2 regions of the Streptomyces sp. NPDC005803 genome follow, and region 1 is predicted to be linked to the other one. Evidence: riboswitches for the same ligand, from Rfam matches in the RefSeq annotation. Region 1 holds a riboswitch; the other holds the start of a gene.
The links. Region 1 has a riboswitch for glycine ahead of gcvT (glycine cleavage system aminomethyltransferase GcvT). Riboswitches for the same ligand answer to the same signal wherever they lie in the genome.
Positions count from the first base shown of each region.

Region 2: another riboswitch for glycine. It lies ahead of gcvP (aminomethyl-transferring glycine dehydrogenase); the one in region 1 lies ahead of gcvT (glycine cleavage system aminomethyltransferase GcvT).

Region 1 is NZ_JBEXXO010000015.1:109,283-116,270, reverse strand. It holds gene ABZ454_RS22050 (L-serine ammonia-lyase) at 1-1,300, opposite strand, end outside; gene glyA (serine hydroxymethyltransferase) at 1,572-2,831, opposite strand; gene gcvH (glycine cleavage system protein GcvH) at 2,851-3,228, opposite strand; gene gcvT (glycine cleavage system aminomethyltransferase GcvT) at 3,331-4,446, opposite strand; glycine riboswitch at 4,589-4,682, opposite strand; gene ABZ454_RS22030 (AAA family ATPase) at 4,852-5,538, shown strand; gene ABZ454_RS22025 (enhanced serine sensitivity protein SseB) at 5,641-6,411, shown strand; gene ABZ454_RS22020 (enhanced serine sensitivity protein SseB C-terminal domain-containing protein) at 6,665-6,988, shown strand, end outside.
Region 2 is NZ_JBEXXO010000013.1:213,918-220,905, reverse strand. It holds gene ABZ454_RS20415 (DNA polymerase IV) at 1-982, shown strand, start outside; gene ABZ454_RS20410 (PRC-barrel domain-containing protein) at 907-1,275, opposite strand; glycine riboswitch at 1,389-1,486, shown strand; gene gcvP (aminomethyl-transferring glycine dehydrogenase) at 1,680-4,565, shown strand; gene ABZ454_RS20400 (DUF5999 family protein) at 4,651-4,857, opposite strand; gene ABZ454_RS20395 (hypothetical protein) at 5,176-5,769, opposite strand; gene ABZ454_RS20390 (glutamate-cysteine ligase family protein) at 6,250-6,988, shown strand, end outside.

The DNA.
Region 1 (6,988 bases):
TGGTCTTGATGACCTTGTCCAGGGAGACCTTGTGGCTGCCGTCTCCGCGCAGCGCCATCTTCGCCGCGGTGACGGCCTTCACCGCCGCCATGCCGTTGCGCTCGATGCACGGGATCTGGACGAGACCGCCGACCGGGTCGCAGGTCAGGCCGAGGTTGTGCTCCATGCCGATCTCGGCGGCGTTCTCGACCTGCTCGGGGGTGCCGCCCAGGACCTCGGCGAGGGCGCCCGCGGCCATGGAGCAGGCGGAGCCGACCTCACCCTGGCAGCCGACCTCGGCGCCGGAGATGGAGGCGTTCTCCTTGAACAGCATGCCGATGGCGCCGGCCGCCAGGAGGAAGCGGACGATGCTGTCGTCCTTCTCCGCCTCGGTCGCGCCGCCGGCCGCGAAGTTCATGTAGTAGTGCAGTACCGCGGGGATGATGCCGGCCGCGCCGTTGGTCGGGGCGGTGACGACGCGGCCGCCCGCGGCGTTCTCCTCGTTGACCGCCATCGCGTACAGGGTGATCCACTCCATCGCGTGGGTCTGCGGGTCGCCCTCGGCGCGCAGCTGGCGGGCGGTGTTCGCCGCGCGGCGGCGGACCTTGAGGCCGCCGGGCAGGATGCCCTCGCGGGACATGCCCCGGGAGACACACGCCTGCATGGCGCGCCAGATGTCCAGCAGGCCGGAGCGGATCTCGTCCTCGGTGCGCCAGGCGCGCTCGTTCTCCAGCATCAGGGAGGAGATCGACAGGCCCGTTTCCTGAGCGAGGCGCAGCAGCTCGTCGCCGGTGCGGAACGGGTGCTTCAGGACGGTGTCGTCGAGGACGATCCGGTCCTCGCCCACCGCGTCCTCGTCGACGACGAAACCGCCGCCGACCGAGTAGTAGGTCTTCTCCAGGAGGGGGGCGCCCTCGTGGTCGTAGGCGAAGACCGTCATGCCGTTGGCGTGGTACGGCAGCGCCTTGCGGCGGTGCAGGACCAGCTGCTCGTCGGCGTCGAAGGCGATCTCGTGCATGCCGAGGAGGTTGATGCGGCCGGTGGTGCGGATGGCCTCGACCCGGTCGTCGGCCGTTTCGACGTCGACGGTGCGGGGGGACTCGCCCTCCAGACCGAGCAGGACGGCCTTGGGCGTGCCGTGGCCATGGCCGGTGGCGCCGAGCGAGCCGTACAGCTCGGCGCGTATGGAGGCGGTGTGGGCGAGCAGGCCCTCGTTCTTCAGCCGGCGCGCGAACATACGGGCCGCGCGCATGGGGCCGACCGTATGGGAGCTGGACGGGCCGATGCCGATCGAGAACAGGTCGAAGACCGAGATGGCCACGGGGTGACTCCTAAGGGGTTGGTAGACGCCGTTGTCTGCCGGGTGGTGCGGTACGGGCCGGGTGGGCCCGAAGAGCGAGGACAAGGGAGCGGGGGGCAAGGGGTGTCTCGCCGGTCAGGGCCGGACAGGGCGTTTCGGCAACGCCGCGAGGTGCCGTGCCGGGCGTCGTGCCCCGGCCCTGACCGGCGGGACACCCCCGAGGAATGGGGCACCGCGCTCACTGTTCAGTGTGCGCGGTGCCCCGCCCTTATGTACAAATGCGCCGGTTCGACTACTTCACACCGGGGTACAGCGGGAACTTCTCGGCGAGCGCGACGACGCGGGCCTTCAGGTCGTCCGCGTCGTACGACGGCTTCAGCGCCGACGCGATGATCTCGGCGACCTCGGTGAAGTCCTCCGCCTGGAAACCGCGGGTGGCCAGGGCCGGCGTGCCGATCCGCAGACCCGAGGTGACCATCGGCGGCCGCGGGTCGTTGGGGATGGCGTTGCGGTTGACCGTGATGCCCAGCTCGTGCAGCCGGTCCTCGGCCTGCTGGCCGTCCAGCTCGGAGTTGCGCAGGTCCACGAGGACCAGGTGCACGTCCGTACCGCCGGACAGGACGGAGACGCCGGCCTCGGTGACGTCCGGCTGCACCAGACGCTCGGCGAGGATGCGGGCGCCGTCCAGGGTGCGCTGCTGGCGCTCCTTGAACTCCTCGGTCGCCGCCACCTTGAAGGAGACCGCCTTGGCCGCGATCACGTGCTCCAGCGGACCGCCCTGCTGACCCGGGAAGACCGCCGAGTTGATCTTCTTGGCGAGCTCCTGGGTGGAGAGGATCACGCCGCCGCGCGGACCGCCGAGGGTCTTGTGCGTGGTGGTCGTGACGACGTGGGCGTGCGGCACCGGGTTGGGGTGCAGGCCCGCGGCGACCAGACCGGCGAAGTGCGCCATGTCGACCATCAGGTACGCGCCGACCTCGTCCGCGATGCGGCGGAAGGCGGCGAAGTCCAGCTGGCGGGGGTAGGCCGACCAGCCGGCCACGATCAGCTGCGGCTTGGACTCCTTGGCGAGGCGCTCGACCTCGGCCATGTCCACGGTGCCGGTGTCGTCGACGTGGTACGGGACCACGTTGTAGAGCTTGCCGGAGAAGTTGATCTTCATGCCGTGGGTCAGGTGACCGCCGTGGGCCAGGTTCAGGCCCATGATCGTGTCGCCCGGCTTCAGCAGCGCGAACATCGCGGCGGCGTTGGCCTGTGCGCCCGAGTGCGGCTGCACGTTGGCCGCCTCGGCGCCGAAGAGCGCCTTGATGCGGTCGATCGCGATCTGCTCGATCACGTCGACGTGCTCGCAGCCGCCGTAGTAGCGGCGGCCGGGGTAGCCCTCGGCGTACTTGTTGGTCAGGACGGAGCCCTGGGCCTCCATGACCGCGACGGGAGCGAAGTTCTCCGAGGCGATCATCTCGAGGGTGGACTGCTGACGGTGGAGCTCGGCGTCGACAGCGGCGGCGACGTCCGGGTCCAGCTCGTGGAGGGAGGAGTTGAGAAGCGACATCAGGTGGTCCCTTGGGGTCTCAGTTGCCGGAGAACGCGGTGTACTCGTCGGCGGAGAGCAGGTCCTTCGGCTCCTCCGCGACGCGTACCTTGAACAGCCAGCCGCCTTCGAACGGAGCGGAGTTCACCAGCGACGGGTCGTCCACGACGTCCTGGTTCGCGGCGGTGACCTCGCCGCTCACCGGCGAGTACAGGTCGCTGACCGACTTGGTCGACTCCAGCTCGCCGCAGGTCTCGCCCGCGGTCACCGTGTCGCCGACCTCGGGGAGCTGGGCGTAGACGACGTCACCGAGCGCGTTGGCCGCGTACTCCGTGATGCCGATCGTGGCCACGCCGTCCTCGACGGCCGACAGCCACTCGTGCTCCTTGCTGTACCGCAGCTGCTGGGGGTTGCTCATGACCTGAATTCTCCTGTACGCGGGGGAGTGCTGATGAACGATGGTCTTACGGTGTGAGACGGGACTGCGTCACGTACGCGGTGCCCGTGGCGCGCCGCTCTTCTACTTCTGCCGCTTGTAGAACGGCAGCGCCACGACCTCGTACGGCTCGTGGCTGCCCCGGATGTCCACGGCGACGCCCGCGGTGCCGGGCGCGGCGTGTGCGGCGTCGACGTACGCCATGGCGAGGGGCTTGCCGAGCGTGGGCGAGGGTGCGCCCGAGGTGACCTCGCCGATGACCTGGCCGCCGGCGACGACGGCGAACCCGGCGCGCGGTACCCGGCGGCCCTCGGCCACCAGGCCGACGAGCTTGCGGGGCGGGGCGGTCTCGGCGCGCTCGGCGGCGGCCTCCAGGGCCTTGCGGCCGACGAAGTCGCCCTCCTTCTCGAACTTCACCACCCGGCCCAGCCCGGCGTCGAACGGCGTCAGCGCCGTGGTCAGCTCGTGCCCGTACAGCGGCATGCCCGCCTCCAGGCGCAGCGTGTCGCGGCAGGAGAGCCCGCAGGGGATCAGTCCGTGCGAGGCGCCCGCCTCGGTGAGGGCCCGCCACAGCTGCTCGGCGTGCTCGGGTGCGACGAACAGCTCGAAGCCGTCCTCGCCGGTGTAGCCGGTACGGGCGATGAGCGCGGGGACACCGGCGACCGTGCCGGGCAGACCGGCGTAGTACTTCAGACCGTCCAGGTCGGCGTCGGTGACGGCGGCCAGGATGGCGGGGGACCCGGGGCCCTGGACGGCGAGCAGCGCGTACGCGTCGCGGTCGTCGCGCACCTCGGCGTCGAAGCCCTCGGCCCGCGCGGTCAGCGCGTCCAGCACGATCTGCGCGTTGCCGGCGTTGGCCACGACCATGTACTCGGTCTCCGCCAGGCGGTACACGATCAGGTCGTCCAGGATGCCGCCGTCCTCGGCGCAGATCATCGTGTAGCGGGCCCGGCCCACCGAGACGGTGCCGATGTTGCCGACGAGCGCGAAGTTCAGCAGGTCCACGGCCGCGGGGCCGGTGACGGTGATCTCGCCCATGTGGGACAGGTCGAAGAGGCCGGCCTTCGTGCGCACGGCGTTGTGCTCGTCACGCTCACTGGCGTAGCGCAGCGGCATGTCCCAGCCCGCGAAGTCGGTCATGGTCGCACCGAGCGAACGGTGCACGGCATCGAGGGCGGTGAGGCGGGGGGCAGTACTCATTGGACAAGGCTCCCAGGGCATGACGACGAGGACGATCCCTCCCCATCTGTCATCGGAACCTGAGAGGTTCGCCGAGAGGCCCCGCAGGGGTTCGGCTTGCACCTTGGGTGGAGCCGCGGGGCGGCTCGCTTTTCAGATCTGCCTCATCCACGCGGTACGGGGCCTGAGAGATTCAAGGGAGGATCTTGCTCCTTCGGCGCCCGGCACGGCGGCCGGGACTCTCCCGCGCGGATTCGAGCGGCCTTTATGCAGTTGACGGGGTCATCATCGCACGCATTGCGGGAGAGTGGGGGTTCGGTGCCGATGCCCGTCTCCTACGGGTTCCGGCGGGTCGGACGGTTGTGCCGCATTACCTTTTCTTTACACTTCTTGAGCAGGTGTGGGTCAGGCGACAGGGGGAGGGCGATGACGTTGCAGCGGTACGCGACGACCGCGGGGGTCGCGCACGGGGCACTGCCCGCGCAGCCGGGGGCGCCGGCCACGGAGACGGTGGGACCGCACGCACCCGTCGTGCGGGACCTGCGGGAGCGGGACGGGCGCAGCCCGCGCGGCCTGCACTTCGCGGCGGGGGACGTGGTGGTGGTCTCCGGACTGCCCGGCAGCGGCAAGTCGACGCTCATGGGACGGGCCGTCTCGGCCCACGCCATCGACTCCCAGGACACCAGGGACCGCTGGGCGGCCCGGATGCCCCGCTTACTCCCGTACGCCCTCTACCGCCCGCTCGTCCGCGTCGCCCACTACTGGGGACTGTGGCGGGTGCTGCGCTCCGGCCACTCCGTCGTCGTCCACGACTGCGGCACGCAGGCCTGGGTGCGCGGCTGGCTGGCCCGGCACGCCCGGCGGCGCGGCCGCACCCTGCACCTCGTGCTGCTCGACGTCACCCCGCAGACCGCGCGGGAGGGCCAGCGCGAGCGCGGGCGCGGAGTCTCCGGGTACGCGTTCGCCCGTCACCGCAGGGCCGTGGGCCGGCTGCTGCGGGACACCGAGTCCGGTCTGCTGCCGCTCGGGTGCGCCTCGGCGGTGCTGCTGGACCGCGAGGCGGCCGGGCTGCTGACGCGCATCACATTCGCAGACGCACAGAGTGAGGCCTGAGCGGGGGCCGTCCGAAGGCTGGACAGCCGTGCGCGACGGGCGGCGGACCACGCGCGCGGCGTTAATCTCTTGCTGCACGACATGGGGCGAGAGAGGGAGACAGTGGACATTCCGGCACCGGCCCGGACCCATCCGCAGGGCGGATGGCCGGCCAACGAGCTCGAAGAAGTACTGAGCGCCTCGGTCGGCAGCCCCGAGGCGGGCGGCCGGCTGGTGGAGGTGCTCGGGCGCAGCCATGTCTGGGTGCCGCTGCCCAACGGCGGCGGACCGGACGCCACCGACCTCGATCTGCCGACGCTGGACATCGAGGGCGCGCCGTACGTCCCCGTGTTCAGCTCCGAACAGCAGTTCCTCGCCTGCGTCGGCGCGCACATGTCGTTCACCGTGGCCCCCGCCCGCGACTTCGCCCGGGGCCTGCCCCCGCAGCTCGGCGTCGCGGTGAACCCGGGCGGCGCGGTCGGCATGCCGCTCCCCCCGCCCGCCGTCGCCGAGCTCTGCCGGGCGGGCCGCACCGTGCTGGACGGTCCGGCCAGTGGCGGACGGGTCCGGCTGTACGAGCCGGACTGGCAGGAGGACCCCGTCGATTTCCTCTCCGCCGCGGCCGGGGAGTTCGAGGCCAGCGGCGTCGTGCTCAGCGCCCGCCGCGCCCTGGCCAGCATCGAGGGCGCGGACCCCGTCCTCTTCGTCGGCATCGAGTTCTCCACCTGGGAGGGAGCCGGGCGCAACGCCCCCATGGACGCCCTGGGGCGGGCACTGGGGCGCGTCGAGGTGCCCTGGCCGGTCAACCTGGTGCTGCTCGACGTGGCCCAGGACCCGGTCGCCGACTGGATGCGGGCGCGGGTGCGGCCCTTCTACCAGCGCGCCGCCGAGTAGCGGTAGGGCACGGGGACCGGCGCCGCGGGACGGCGGCGGCCCCTGGCGTCAAGTCGGTGTCAGGGCCGCCGCATAAGCTGGTTTGATGGCGGGTGCCTCGGCACCGCGCCGTCCCCGAGAGCCCCGGGAGCGGCAGGCCGACACAGTGGATCGAAGAGGGGCGGGACCCAGGGTGAGTGCGTCAGGCATGGGGGCGGCCGATGGGGTCTCCCCTGCTCGAGCGGAGCCGAGAGCTCGGGGAACGGTCGAGCACATGCTGCGACAGGTGACGCCCGGGCGCTACGACGCGTACGAGGCCCTCCTCCACGCCCTGGCGGCCGACCAGGTCTGGATGCTGCTCTGGCACGGCAGGGCCGGCTCTCCCGACGCCCAGTACGGCAACATGGAGATCGACGGCCTCGGCTACGCCCCCTGCGTCACCTCCGCCCAGGAGCTCTCCGCCAGCGGCTGGAACCGGGACCACGAGGTCGTGGGCGGCCGGGACATCTCCCGCGCCCTGTTCCCCGACCGCTGGGGCATCTGGCTGAATCCGCATGCCCCGGGCGGCGGCGTCGGCATCCCCTGGCTGGACCTGCGC
Region 2 (6,988 bases), on a different contig from region 1:
GAAGCCCAACGGCATCCTGCTGATAGAGCCGGGCACGGAGCGGGAACTGCTCGCGCCCATGCCGGTGCGGACCCTGCCCGGCGTCGGACCGGCCACCGCGGACCATCTGCGTCGCGCGGGCATGACCACGGTCAACGACCTCGCCGAGGCGGGCGAGGCGGAGCTCGTACGGCTGCTGGGCAAGGCCCACGGCAGTTCTCTGCACCGCATGGCGTCCGGCCATGACGACCGGCCGGTGGTCGCCGAGCGCGACGCGAAGTCGGTCTCGGTCGAGGACACCTTCGACACGGATCTCCATGACCGGGTCCGGGTGCGGACCGAGGTGGAGCGGCTGGCCGGCCGGTGCGTCCAGCGGCTGCGGGCGGCCGGGCGCTCGGGGCGCACGGTGGTGCTGAAGGTGCGGCGCTACGACTTCTCGACCCTGACCCGCTCCGAGACGCTGCGCGGGCCCACCGACGACCCCGCGGTGGTCAGAGAGGCCGCCGCACGGCTCCTGGAGTCCGTGGACACCACCGGGGGTGTGCGGCTGCTCGGCGTCGGCGTCACCGGGCTCGCCGACTTCACCCAGGAGGACCTCTTCGCCCAGGCAGCCGGTGAGCGGGCGGCCGCCGAGCTCCCGGACACCGCCGAGCCGGGCGGACACGCCGCTGCCGATGAGGCGGGGCCGCAGACGGAGGAGACCGGGCAGGAGAGTGCGGAGCAGCTCGCCGCGCGGCGCTGGCCCGCCGGTCACGATGTACGCCACGACACGTACGGACACGGCTGGGTGCAGGGGAGCGGGGTCGGGCGGGTGACGGTGCGGTTCGAGGAGCCGGAATCGGCGCCCGGCCGGGTCCGCACGTTCCGGATCGACGATCCGGCGCTGCGGCCGGCCGATCCGCTGCCGCTCGTGCGGAACCCGGTGGACTACTCCTCCTGGCCGGCCAGCCTGCCGAAGTCGCGGTCCGGCGCGCTCTCGGCCGGCGCCGCGTCCAGACCGTAGTGCCGGTAGAGCTGAAGCTCCTGTTCCGGCGAGAGATGGCGGCCGACCCCGAAGTCGGGTGCGTCCTTGATCAGGGCACGGTCGAACGGGATGCGCAGCGCGTCCTCGACGAACTCGCTGGGCTCCAGCGGGACGAAGGCGTCCCGGCTGAACAGTCCGGTGCGTACGGCCGCCCATTCGGGCACTCCGGTCGCGTCGTCGAGGTACACCTCGTCCACGGTTCCGATCTTGGTGCCCTTGCGGTCGAACGCCTTGCGGCCGATCAGGTTGCGCGGATCGATGTCGGTCTGCACGGTCCCTCCCACTGGTCGCGGCTACTCCACAGGCACTACAGAAGTGCAGAACCGTGGCGTCGGCCACTCGAGATTCCCACCGTGTACCCCGCTGGTACGCTGGCCATGGCTGCTGATCCCGTGCGGGAGAGTCCTCCGGAGTAAAATCCGGAGGCGCCGAAGGAGCAAATCCTCCCCGGAATCTCTCAGGCCCCCGTACCGCACGGACGAGGTCACTCTGGAAAGCAGGGCGGGTTCCGTACGGCCTCGGCCGGACCGGGTCTCTCCCTCACCGACGGTGAAAGCCGGTGCGCCCCGTGGGCACCGGTGAAGCTCTCAGGTTGAGATGACAGAGGGGGAGGCCGTTCGGGCACCCCGCGCCGTGGTGCCCCTCGCAGGTCGTGACAGACCAGGAGGCCTCCATCATGACCCCCCGCCGCACTTCGCTCTCCCAGCTGGAACAGGGAATCCCGTTCGAGCAGCGCCACATCGGTCCCGATGCCGAGGCACAGGCGAAGATGCTCGCCCAGGTCGGTTACGGCTCGCTCGACGAGCTCACCGCCGCCGCGGTGCCCGATGTGATCAAGAGTGCCGAGGCCCTGCGGCTGCCGGCCGCCCGGACCGAGGCCGAGGTCCTCGCCGAGCTGCGCCTCCTCGCCGACCGCAACCAGGTCCTCGCCCCGATGATCGGGCTCGGCTATTACGGCACGTTCACCCCGCCGGTGATCCTCCGCAACGTCATGGAGAACCCCGCGTGGTACACGGCCTACACGCCGTACCAGCCGGAGATCTCCCAGGGCCGCCTCGAAGCCCTGCTGAACTTCCAGACGATGGTCGCCGAGCTGACCGGTCTGCCCACCTCCGGCGCCTCGCTGCTCGACGAGGGCACCGCCGCCGCCGAGGCCATGGCGCTGGCCCGGCGTGTCGGCAAGGTCAAGAAGGGCGTCTTCCTGGTCGACGCGGAGACCCTGCCGCAGACCGTCGCCGTCATAGAGACCCGTGCCGAGCCGACCGGAGTCGAGGTCGTCGTCGCCGACCTCACCGACGGCATCCCGGCGGGCATCGCCGAGCGCGGTGTCTTCGGTGTGCTGCTGCAGTACCCGGGCGCCTCCGGGGCCGTGAGGGACATCAAGCCCGTCATCGACCAGGCCCACGAGCTCGGCGCGATCGTCACCGTGGCCGCCGACCTGCTCGCGCTCACCCTGCTCACGTCCCCCGGCGACCTCGGCGCGGACATCGCCGTCGGGACCACGCAGCGCTTCGGCGTGCCGATGGGCTTCGGCGGACCGCACGCCGGCTTCATGGCCGTGCGCGAGAAGTTCGCGCGCAGCCTCCCGGGCCGCCTCGTCGGCGTCTCCGTGGACGCGGACGGCAACAAGGCGTACCGGCTGGCCCTGCAGACCCGCGAGCAGCACATCCGCCGCGAGAAGGCCACCAGCAACATCTGCACCGCTCAGGTGCTGCTCGCCGTGATGGCCGGGATGTACGCCGTCTACCACGGACCCGACGGCCTGCGGACGATCGCCCGGCGCACCCACCGCTACGCGGCCATCCTGGCGCAGGGCCTGCGGGCGGCCGGTGTCGACGTGGTGACCGGCGTCCACTTCGACACGCTCACCGTCCGGGTCCCGGGCAAGGCCGCCGCGGTCGTCGCCGATGCCCGCGAACGCGGGGTCAACCTGCGGCTGGTCGACGCCGACCTGGTCTCGGTCGCGTGCGACGAGACCACCACCCGCGCGCAGATCGCGGCGGTCTGGGCCGCCTTCGGCACCGAGGGTGACATCGAGGCGCTGGACGCAACGACCGCCGACGCGCTGCCCGACGCGCTGCTGCGCACCGACGCGATCCTGACCCACCCGGTCTTCCACCAGCACCGCTCCGAGACCGCGATGCTGCGCTACCTGCGCAAGCTCGCCGACCGTGACTACGCGCTGGACCGCGGCATGATCCCGCTCGGCTCCTGCACCATGAAGCTGAACGCGACCGCCGAGATGGAGTCGATCACCTGGCCCGAGTTCGGCGCACTGCACCCATTCGCGCCGGCCGAGCAGGCCGAGGGCTTCCTTACGCTCATCCGTGAGCTGGAGGAGCGCCTCGCGGAGGTCACCGGCTATGACGCGGTCTCCCTCCAGCCGAACGCCGGCTCGCAGGGTGAGTTCGCGGGGCTGCTCGCCGTCCGCGCGTACCACCGTGCCAACGGCGACGAGGGCCGGACCGTCTGCCTGATCCCGTCCTCCGCCCACGGCACCAACGCCGCGAGCGCCGTGATGGCCGGCATGAAGGTCGTCGTGGTGAAGACCGCCGACGACGGCGAGGTCGACATCGAGGACCTCCGCGCCAAGATCGCGCAGCACCGCGACGAGCTCGCCGTGCTCATGATCACTTACCCCTCGACCCACGGTGTCTTCGAGGAGCACGTCGCCGACATCTGCGCCGAGGTGCACGACGCCGGCGGCCAGGTGTACGTCGACGGGGCCAACCTGAACGCACTGGTCGGTCTCGCCAAGCCGGGCCGCTTCGGCGGCGACGTCTCGCACCTGAACCTGCACAAGACCTTCTGCATCCCGCACGGTGGCGGCGGTCCCGGCGTGGGACCCGTGGGTGTGCGCGCACACCTCGCGCCGTACCTCCCGAACCACCCGCTGCAGCCCGCCGCGGGTCCCGAGACCGGTGTCGGACCGATCTCGGCCGCTCCGTGGGGCTCGGCCGGCATCCTCCCGATCTCCTGGGCCTATGTACGCCTGATGGGTGGCGAGGGCCTGAAGCGCGCGACGCAGGTGGCCGTACTCGCGGCCAACTACATCGCCAAGCGGCTGGAGCCGCACTACCCGATCCTGTACAACGGCCCGGCCGGCCTGGTGGCGCACGAGTGCATCGTGGACCTGCGGCCCATCTCCAAGGCGACCGGCGTCAGCATCGACGACGTCGCCAAGCGCCTCATCGACTACGGCTTCCACTCGCCGACCATGTCGTTCCCGGTCGCGGGGACGCTCATGATCGAGCCGACCGAGAGCGAGGACCTCGCGGAGCTGGACCGCTTCTGCGACACGATGATCGCCATTCGCGGCGAGATCGAGAAGGTGGCCTCGGGCGAGTGGAGCGCCGACGACAACCCGCTGGCCAACGCCCCGCACACCGCTGCCGCGCTGGGCGGGGAGTGGGAGCACGGCTACAGCCGCGAGGTGGCCGTCTTCCCGGCCGGGGTCTCGGCCGCCGACAAGTACTGGCCGCCGGTGCGCCGCATCGACGGTGCGTTCGGTGACCGCAACCTCGTCTGCTCCTGCCCGCCGCTGGACGAGTACGACAACTGAGCACACGAACACAGCGTGTGACGCGGATACGCGTGGGGGCCGGTGCGGAGGATTCTCCGCACCGGCCCCCTTCCGTTCCGGCCGCTCAGGCCGCCTTCACCACCCGGCCCGTTCCCAGCGGCCGGTGCGGGGCGATGATCTGCCCGTCCGGGAGCAGCTCACCGGTGTCCTCGAAGAGCAGGACGCCGTTGCACAGCAGGCTCCATCCCTGCTCGGGATGGTGCGCCACCAGACGGGCGGCTTCCCGGTCGGCTGAGTCGGCTGTCGGGCAGGCTGGCTGGTGCTGACACATGGATGGGTTCTTTCGCTGCGTTGAGTTGAGTGTCCTGCGGCTTGAAGAGGTGTTCATGGCCGCCCCCGTATCAATCGGTCCGGTCCCAGTGTTGCCCCACGGGCTTCGATCCGCAGGGATTTGGCAGCAGCGCTTCCTCTCCTCTCATGACGCGTCACCCGGCCGGACGGTTCAACGCAACTGCACTGTCACTTCGGGTGGTTCGGGGTGGTCGGATGGGGCTAGTACGGATGGGCACACGGGCCCCCGCGTGACGGCACTGTGCCCCCACCGGATCGGCGGGGGCACAGTGCCGTCACGTGGGGGGCGAGCCGGCGCTCAGGCGGGAGAGCCGAGCAGGGGGCCGGGGCCGGGTGTGATGCGGGTGGTGATCACGGGGAGCAGATCGGCGACCCGGTGCGGACGGTGTGCCGCGATACCCGGTGGGGCGGGAGCCAGCGGAACCAGCAGATCGGCGGGGGCGGGGGACCCGCAGGACGCGTCCGCCCCGATGTCTCCGTGCAGCCACAGTGCCATCATGTAGAGCTCGGGAATGGAGAGCAGCCTGGGCTGGTAGGGCGTCGCCGCCGCTTCCGCCTGGCGCAGGGCGAGTTCGGTCGAGGCGATGTACGGGCCCTCGAAGAAGTGCGAGAAGGCCCAGCCGTCCGGGGTGAGCATCGTGTCAGCCGCGGCGACGGCCCGCTCCGTGCTGCGGATCAGGAAGCGCCATGCGGCGAGCCGGGTGGTGGGTGCGGGACCGCCGGGGCCGCCTCGGTCCAGCACATGGACGGGGAGCGGGTGTTCGGGGCTCAGAGGTCCCTGGACGGACCGCAGAGCGGGGGTGCGGGCCTCGCGGACCGCGGTCGGTGAACTGAGCGCCGCGAGAACGCTGCGCAGAGCGGGCGCGGGAGCCGGAGGTACGTGCAGCGGCATAGTGGGTCGCCTCTCACTTCGGAGACACGGTGGAGCGTGGGCGGGTGCAGACGGCGCTGTCGGCGTGCGGGGCCAGAGGAGGCCGGTGACTGGGCCGGTGCGTCAACTCTCTGCCTCGTCCGCGGAGTTTATACGACACGTGTTCACGCGGTGTTTCCACTAGCCGCCACGGCTATTGCCGGCAAGGCGGTATCCAGACTTAATTATGCGGAGATTGTGCTCATTCGGTGCGAGCGGCGCAGCCACCGCCTCGAGTTTTTCCCGCGCAGCGGTAGGCTGAAACGTGTCGCCTCTTTCCCGGCGTGCCGACGGGGAAACTGCGCGCTGCGTCATGCCGAGTGAATGTGCCCCGGGCCTCGGCCATCAGATTAGCGGGTGCGCGGCGTCCGCGGGGCGTTATCGATCTCCCCGTCGGGGCATTATCGATCGTGACACGAGCGGCCCGTGCCGGAGGCTGCCCACGCGAGGAGGGATGCTTCGATGGGGGAGAAGGTCGTAGCGGGCGCCTTTGACCTGTCCGACCGGCAGAGGTACCGGAGGAAGCTCCACCAGTGCCTGGAGGGGCTGGGGAGGCTCCTGGCGGAGCGGAGGTTCGACCGTCCGCGCAACCTCATGGGCATGGAGATCGAGCTGAATCTGGCCGGTGCCGACGGTATGCCGAAGATGTTGAATGGAGCGGTTCTGGAGCGCATCGCCAGCCGCGATTTCCAGACGGAACTGGGGATGTTCAATCTTGAGGTGAACATAGTTCCACACAATCTGTCAGGCCGCGTTCTCGATCAACTGGCCGAAGAGTTGAGGACCGGTCTCGGATATGCCGACCGGAAGGCTGCCGAGGTCGACGCCGGGATCATGATGATCGGAATACTCCCCACCCTCGGGCAGGAAGACATGGTCCGGTCCAATCTCTCCGACGTGGATCGCTACGCGCTGTTGAATGATCAAATGGTGGCGGCGCGTGGCGAGAATTTCCTGCTGGATATCGAAGGCGTGGAGAGGCTCGTCTGCACCTCCGGGTCGATCGCCCCCGAGGCGGCCTGCACCTCGGTGCAGCTCCATCTGCAGGTGACTCCGGAACGCTTCGCGGACGTGTGGAACGCGGCCCAGGCCGTCGCCGCGGTCCAGGTGGCCCTGGGAGCCAATTCCCCCTTCCTGTTCGGCCGGGAGCTCTGGCGGGAGTCGCGGCCGCCGCTCTTCCAGCAGGCCACGGACACCAGGT